One region of the Caproicibacter sp. genome, then DNA from elsewhere that is predicted to be linked to it. Evidence: riboswitches for the same ligand, from Rfam matches in the RefSeq annotation. Region 1 holds a riboswitch; the other holds the start of a gene.
The links. A riboswitch is a leader RNA that binds a small molecule or an ion and turns the genes downstream of it on or off. The one in region 1 is predicted to bind thiamine pyrophosphate.
Positions count from the first base shown of each region.

Region 2: it holds a riboswitch for thiamine pyrophosphate, as region 1 does, so the genes downstream of both, thiW (energy coupling factor transporter S component ThiW) here and thiD (bifunctional hydroxymethylpyrimidine kinase/phosphomethylpyrimidine kinase) in region 1, are expected to answer to the same signal.

Region 1 is NZ_JBJKOP010000036.1:243,790-247,198, forward strand. Features, by position in the region: gene ACLQ3M_RS10360 (ABC transporter permease) at 1-885, opposite strand, end outside; TPP riboswitch at 1,709-1,806, shown strand; TPP riboswitch at 1,842-1,940, shown strand; gene thiD (bifunctional hydroxymethylpyrimidine kinase/phosphomethylpyrimidine kinase) at 2,035-2,829, shown strand; gene thiC (phosphomethylpyrimidine synthase ThiC) at 2,826-3,409, shown strand, end outside.
Region 2 is NZ_JBJKOP010000008.1:48,038-51,446, reverse strand. Features, by position in the region: gene gpmI (2,3-bisphosphoglycerate-independent phosphoglycerate mutase) at 1-607, shown strand, start outside; gene ACLQ3M_RS01070 (P-II family nitrogen regulator) at 841-1,164, shown strand; TPP riboswitch at 1,298-1,407, shown strand; gene thiW (energy coupling factor transporter S component ThiW) at 1,483-1,983, shown strand; gene ACLQ3M_RS01060 (ABC transporter permease) at 2,058-2,918, opposite strand; gene ACLQ3M_RS01055 (ATP-binding cassette domain-containing protein) at 2,915-3,409, opposite strand, start outside.

The DNA.
Region 1 (3,409 bases):
GTAACTAATATCCACCACTAAGTTCATCAAGACAATGAGGACGGCAAGAAAAATGGTCGTGCTCATTACCAACGGATAATCGCGGGCAGTGATGCACTGAATAAATTCACGCCCAAGTCCGGGAATATTAAATACGGTTTCTACGACGAAACTGCCTGTCACCGTATAAGCGATCATTGGGCCAAGGTAGGTAATAACCGGAAGTACTGCGTTGCGCAGGGCATGTTTAAAAAGCAGAAGGGACTTTCCGACGCCCTTTGATTTTGCCGTACGGATATAGTCCTGATCCAGCGCGTCCAGCATGCCGGAACGCATCAGTCTTGTAATATATGACATCGGATAAAATGCAAGGGTGGCACACGGCATGACAAAGGCTGCGACAGAATGCAGACCCATGGTCGGCAGCCAGCGAAGCTTTACCCCGAAAACCAGCATTAGAAAAGCAGCCATGACAAAACTTGGAACCGCAATTCCGAGCGTTGAGACTACCATAAGCAGTCGGTCCCAGAATCGACCTCTGTTGAGCGCCGAAACAGAGCCCATAAAGACCCCCAGAATGACCGCAACCAAAATGGAAATGCCGCCAAGCTTAGCCGAAATCGGGAAGGCCGAGAAGATAATATCATCTGCGGAACGGCCTTTTTGTTTTAACGAGTCCCCTAAATCGCCCGTGACCAGCTTTCCCATGTAAGTCAGATACTGCTGGGGAAGAGGCTTGTCAAGTCCATATTTTACGTTCAGTGCCTTTACGGTTTCCGGCGGAATATTCTTTTCACTCAGAAATGGCCCGCCCGGTATCAAATTCATCAAAGTAAATGTGATGATAGATATGAACAAAATTGTTAGTAAGGCATAACCGATTCGTTTAATGGCATATGCTCCCAAAATAATATCCCCCTTTTTTCCTTTTATTTATTAGAAACGGCAGGTACATTCCTCGTTGAATGCGCCCGCCGCTTTAATAAATCTTCATTGCTAGAATATTGCAGTAATTAATAAATATTCATCGCTAGAATTTTTATAAAAACGCACCGAAAATGCCCGATGTGTGAATTTTTCGAGCATGTCGAATGCATTATGTGCATAATGTAACGGCCAACCGTTCCAAATGTATGAGAACTGACATTTTAAGTCGCAATAGGCAAGATATCTAATTTTAGCTTCAATACTAATGTACGGAATTGCTTGGCTACTGAAAACCCATACCGTTATGCTTCTTTTAGAGAGGGTAAATTCCCTCCGGTCTTTTGATCACTTTCCAGGTTTAATTAAGTAATTTGATTCTTTGAATCTTACCGAATTCACTTCATGAAAGTTTAAAAATGCCTGATGCTAAAAGCAATTTATGAATTTAAATAAAAGTATAGTTTAACATCCTTTGATTGTCAAGGAGAAATTCAAACCAAAACCGCCTTCATATTGTCCCATTTTGAATAATTTCAGCAAGAATGAAAGAATATTCAATGATCGCTGGAAGTTTTAAACAGTCGTTTTACAAAGCGGCTAAGATTTTATTTTGCTGGAAAAAGAAAAGCCTATCGCCTTTGCGATTAAATGGGCGTTTATTTTATGTTCATGATCAGAAGAAGTTTGAACATGGCAATGTATTCCAAAAAAATCTGAATATATCAAAAACATTTATTAAATTTGCAGTGTATAAACTTTAATAAAAATTAAATTGACAGAAAACTTGGAAAAAGATATAATAAATTGAAAACGGGGGAACTCATCCGAGTTGAGAAGGTAAAACCTGACCCTTTGAACCTGTCGGTTAACACCGGAGTAGGGAACGTGAAATTGTTTGATCGGCGTTCGCCTCTTTTGGCGGGCGCTTTTTTAATTGAATATCGCGGGGGGACTCATTTCGAGTTGAGAAGGTAAAACCTGACCCTTTGAACCTGTCAGTTAACGCTGTTGTAGGGAGCAAGGAGAAAATAACCCGCCGGTTTCGGTGGGTTATTTTTGTTTGACGGAAACCCGTTTTTTAAACCCAGAATCCAAATTTAGACGTGATTAGGAAAAGGAGGGAACCGAATGAAAAATCTTCTGACGATAGCGGGCTCCGATTGCAGCGGTGGAGCCGGAATACAGGCGGATCTGAAAACCTTTGCCGCGCACGGTACGTTTGGTATGAGCGTAATTGTGTCCGTCGTCGCGGAAAATACGGAGCGTGTGATTTCGATCTGCGACATGGCGCCGTCCACGGTTGCAGACCAGATTGACGCAGTATTTGAGGATATTGCGGTTGACGGCGTAAAAATCGGGATGCTTTCCGGCTCGGAGCAGATGCGTACTGTCGCGCGGAAGCTGAAGCAATACCGGCCGCGCGGGGTGGTTGTCGACCCTGTGATGCTGGCAAAAGGAGGCTGTGCCCTGATGCAGCCGGAGGCGCTCCGGACCCTGAAAGAGGAGATTCTTCCTCTGGCCTGCGTTTTGACGCCGAATATACCGGAAGCGGAGGCCATGATCGGAAGGAAAATTGTTTCACCGGAGGATCGCCGTGCTGCCGCAAAGCTGATGTTTCAAATGGGCGCGGAAAATATCCTGATGAAAGGGGGGCATCTTTCCGGTGAAGCGGAGGACCTGCTGTTTGACGGCAGTCGGTTTTACACCTTTACACACAAAAGAATCGAAACAAAAAACACGCACGGCACGGGATGCACGCTGTCCTCCGCCATAGCGGCCAATCTGGCGCTGGGCCAAAACGTACCGGAAGCGGTCCGCGCGGCGAAGGAATATGTGACCGGGGCGATCGAGCATGCGCTGTCGATTGGAAAAGGCCACGGACCAACCAATCATTTTTACTTCATGAAAGGGATCAGAGAATGAGAGATTACAAAACACAGATGGAAGCAGCCAAAAAAGGAATTATAACGAAAGAATTAAAAACGGTCGCCGAAAAAGAGAACCTGGAACCGGAAAAACTTTTGGCAAAGGTCGCTTCGGGACGCGTTGTGATTCCGGCGAATATCGGCCATACGGCGCTTTCCCCGGAAGGAGTCGGGGAGGGGCTTTCGACAAAAATCAATGTAAATCTTGGAGTTTCGGGCGACTGCAAAAATTACGCGGTTGAACTGCAAAAAGCGGAGCTTGCGGCCCGGTTCGGCGCTCAGGCGATCATGGACTTGAGCAATTACGGAAAAACCCGGGAATTCCGCCGGAAGCTGATTGCGGAGTCCCCGGCGATGATCGGCACGGTTCCCGTTTATGACGCGGTCGGATACCTTGAAAAGGACCTGTTGGAAATCACCGCTCAGGATTTTTTGAAAGTGGTTGAGGCGCACGCAAAGGAGGGCGTGGATTTCATGACGATTCATGCCGGCATCAACCGGCGGGCGGTCGAATCGTTCCGCAGGCAGGGGAGAAAGATGAATATTGTTTCCCGGGGCGGTTCGCTGCTCTTCGCGTG
Region 2 (3,409 bases), on a different contig from region 1:
CCCCCAGCAGCTGAAAAACACGCTGGCGGAAGTCATCAGCCATAACGGAAAGACGCAGCTGCGCATCGCTGAAACGGAAAAGTACGCCCATGTGACGTTTTTCTTCAACGGCGGCGTGGAAACCGTGACTCCCGGAGAAGACCGTGTGTTAATTAATTCTCCTAAAGTCGCGACTTACGATCTGAAACCGGAGATGAGCGCGTACGAGGTGACGGACGCTCTGGTGGAACGGATTCGCAGCGGCAAATACGATGTGATTATTTTAAATTTCGCGAACTGCGATATGGTTGGCCACACCGGAATTTTCGACGCGGCGAAAGCCGCCGTGGAAGCCGTGGATTCCTGCGTCGGCCGCGTGATCGAAGCGATTCGGGAAATGAACGGCGTTGCTCTGATTACGGCGGACCACGGAAACGCCGAGCAGATGGAGGAGCCCGACGGCTCGCCCTTCACCGCGCATTCGACAAACCCGGTTCCGTTCTGCGTTGTCGGTTATCCGTGCAAGCTGCGCTCCGGCGGTCGCCTGGCGGACATTGCCCCGACGATGCTGAAAATTCTGGGGCTCCCGCAGCCGCCTGAAATGACAGGAAAAAGCATCATCGAATAAATTAAGATCGTTGTGAAAACAAGAGGATGACCCTTTCACGGGTGATCCTCTTTTCTTTTTCCTGTATGGTAAAACATCCGGGATTCGATCTCTTCAAATACCGTGGGGTTTATTTTCCTCGTTTTATCTCCTCTTGTATTGACTCGGAAGAACTTAACGATATAATGAAATCAGATAAGATTTTCTTCATACAAAAAATCTGACAAGGGGATGAGGTTACGAAAAAGATCGAAATGATTATCCGCCCGGAAAAGCTGGAAGAGGTAAAGGCCGTTCTCAACAACCTTTGCATTTATGGCATGACGGTCACGATGACCTCCGGATGCGGAAACCAAAAGGGCATGAAAGAAGTTTACCACGGAACCGTTTATAATCTGAACCTTCTCCCGAAGGTCAAGGTGGAAACGGTTGTGCACGACGAGATCGTAACCGAACTGATTTCTAAAATCTGTGAGGCCGTTAAAACGGGAGAAATCGGAGACGGAAAGATATTCGTATTCCCTGTGGAAGAGGCGGTTCGCATTAGAACCGGTGAAAGCGGAGACGACGCAATTTGACGGACTGAGCTTTCTCAAACCGAATTTCATCATAAGCAGAAATACGTGGAGCCTTTTAAAACGGCTCCGCATTCATTTTCAAGTGAAAGCCGGTTGACATCTCCATCCGTCAAGAGTACAATCTATGAAAATTGAATCAAAAGCAGGGAGCTTGTGATACAGGCTGAGAGGAAGTTAGCGCGAACTTCGACCCGTTAACCTGATTTGGATAATGCCAACGAAGGGACTTTATTTCCGTTACGAAGAAAGCGGGATATGCCTTTTCGGCATGTCCCGCTTTCTTTTTTACCATGATTGAAAGATTGGAAGGGGATTTTAATGAAAGACTTGAGAAAAATCGTATTGACCGGACTGTTTGCCGCACTTGGCGTTGTTTTATCCGCCTTTTATATTCCGACCGGCCTTGCAAAATGCTACCCGATTCAGTCGCTGCTCAACGTGCTCGCCGCGGTCATGCTCGGCCCGGCTTATGCCGTCGCAATGGCGTTTATTACCTCCCTGCTTCGCGTCATGCTGGGTACGGGGAGCTTTCTGGCATTCCCGGGCAGTATGATCGGCGCGCTTTGCAGCGGACTGCTTTATCATCGTTTTCACAAGCTGTCCGCCGCCTATTTGGGGGAAGTCGCGGGAACGGGAATCCTGGGGGCGCTGGCCGCATACCCCGTCGCCGCTTATCTTCTGTCGGCTCCGGCGGCCCTTTTCACTTATGTTCTGCCGTTTATGGTCAGCTCTTTAATTGGTTCTGCTATTTCCGTCGTGCTGCTGAAAATTCTTGAGCGGACAAAACTGTTCGATCTGGCCCATTCTCATCATTTCTAATTTAGGCAGCCGTTTTCCGTTCAGGGCAGACAAGAAACGGAATTGTCCGATTCATTTTTCTCTGAAAAAAGCTCTTAGTCTTTCTTCTTTCTGGAGAGATTAAGAACCGACAATCCGTAAAAAACGACTGCGGAAACCAGCAGGACCACGGCACTGACCCATGGCGCAAGCTCCTGTCCCCCCACGGAAAACTCTATGCCCATATATTCCTTGAATTCCCGCACCATATCATACGGAGCCCCCGCAAAGGCCGTTTTCATCGGGGCCTCCACCATCACCTGACGAAACAAAAGCGCCGCATGAGAGGGTGGAAACAGCTTGATCACCGTCTGCACCGAGGCGGGAAGTTCCCCTATGGGAAGATAAATGCCTGTCAAAAATCCGATCAGAGTCCCGATTACGGTGCTTGCCGTTCCAAATGAGTTTTGACTGTTAAAGAAAGATACCAAAAAGCATACCATGGAGGTATTCGTCAGAGTCGCGAGCAGAATCAGGCCGAATACCCGGAGCAGACTTACCGCAGGGAGCCATCCCCCGCCTTTCGAGGTGATATAAAGTTCCGCTAAAACGGCTGTAATCAGCGACATGATTACGCCGATCAAAAACGAGCTTCCGATATATCCCGCCGCGATCCCGCTCCGCTTCACCGGAGAAGCGAAAAAGTCCCGGTCGATTCTGCGCGTTTTGTCGTCGATCATAATTCCGAAGGCTCCCATGGTCGTCGTCACGGATACAACGGACAGAAGTCCCGCCATCAGCCAGCTGTTCATCAGATAATCCACCGAAGGAATTCCCTTGAGCGAGCTCGGAATCCACACACCGCCCAGAAAAAGCGCATACAGACCGATGATAATGATGACCGCCAGAAGGGAAAAGAAAACCGCGCTTCTGTCGCGAAAATAAAGCTTTACATTCCGTCTGATTAAAACGTTCATTCTCTCAGCTCCTTTCCGGTGATGCCGATGAATGCCTCGTCCATCGTACCCTGCAGCACTTCAAAGCTGCTGATAAACGGTTCACAGCGTGTTAACACCGGAATCGCGCTTACGGTATCCGAAAGCTTTACGATTACTTTTCCACCGGAAGCGGTAAAGTCCGCTTTCATTTCTTGCAGCGCGTCACGAAGTTCTTTTTCCTTTTTTGCACTTATTTGAAGCGTGTCGCCGGCATACTGTGATTTCAGTTCCGCCGGCGTGCCCCTGGCGGCTGCTTCCCCATGGTCGATCACAATGACATAGTCGGATTCAGCCGCTTCTTCCATGTAATGCGTCGTCAAAAAGACGGTCAGCCCGGTTTCCGTCTGCAGCTTTCGCACGGTTTCCCAGATATTCCTTCTGGACTGCGGGTCGAGCCCGGTCGTGGGCTCGTCGAGAAACAGAATTTTCGGCGTATGAAGCAAAGCACGGGCAATATCGGCTCTGCGCTT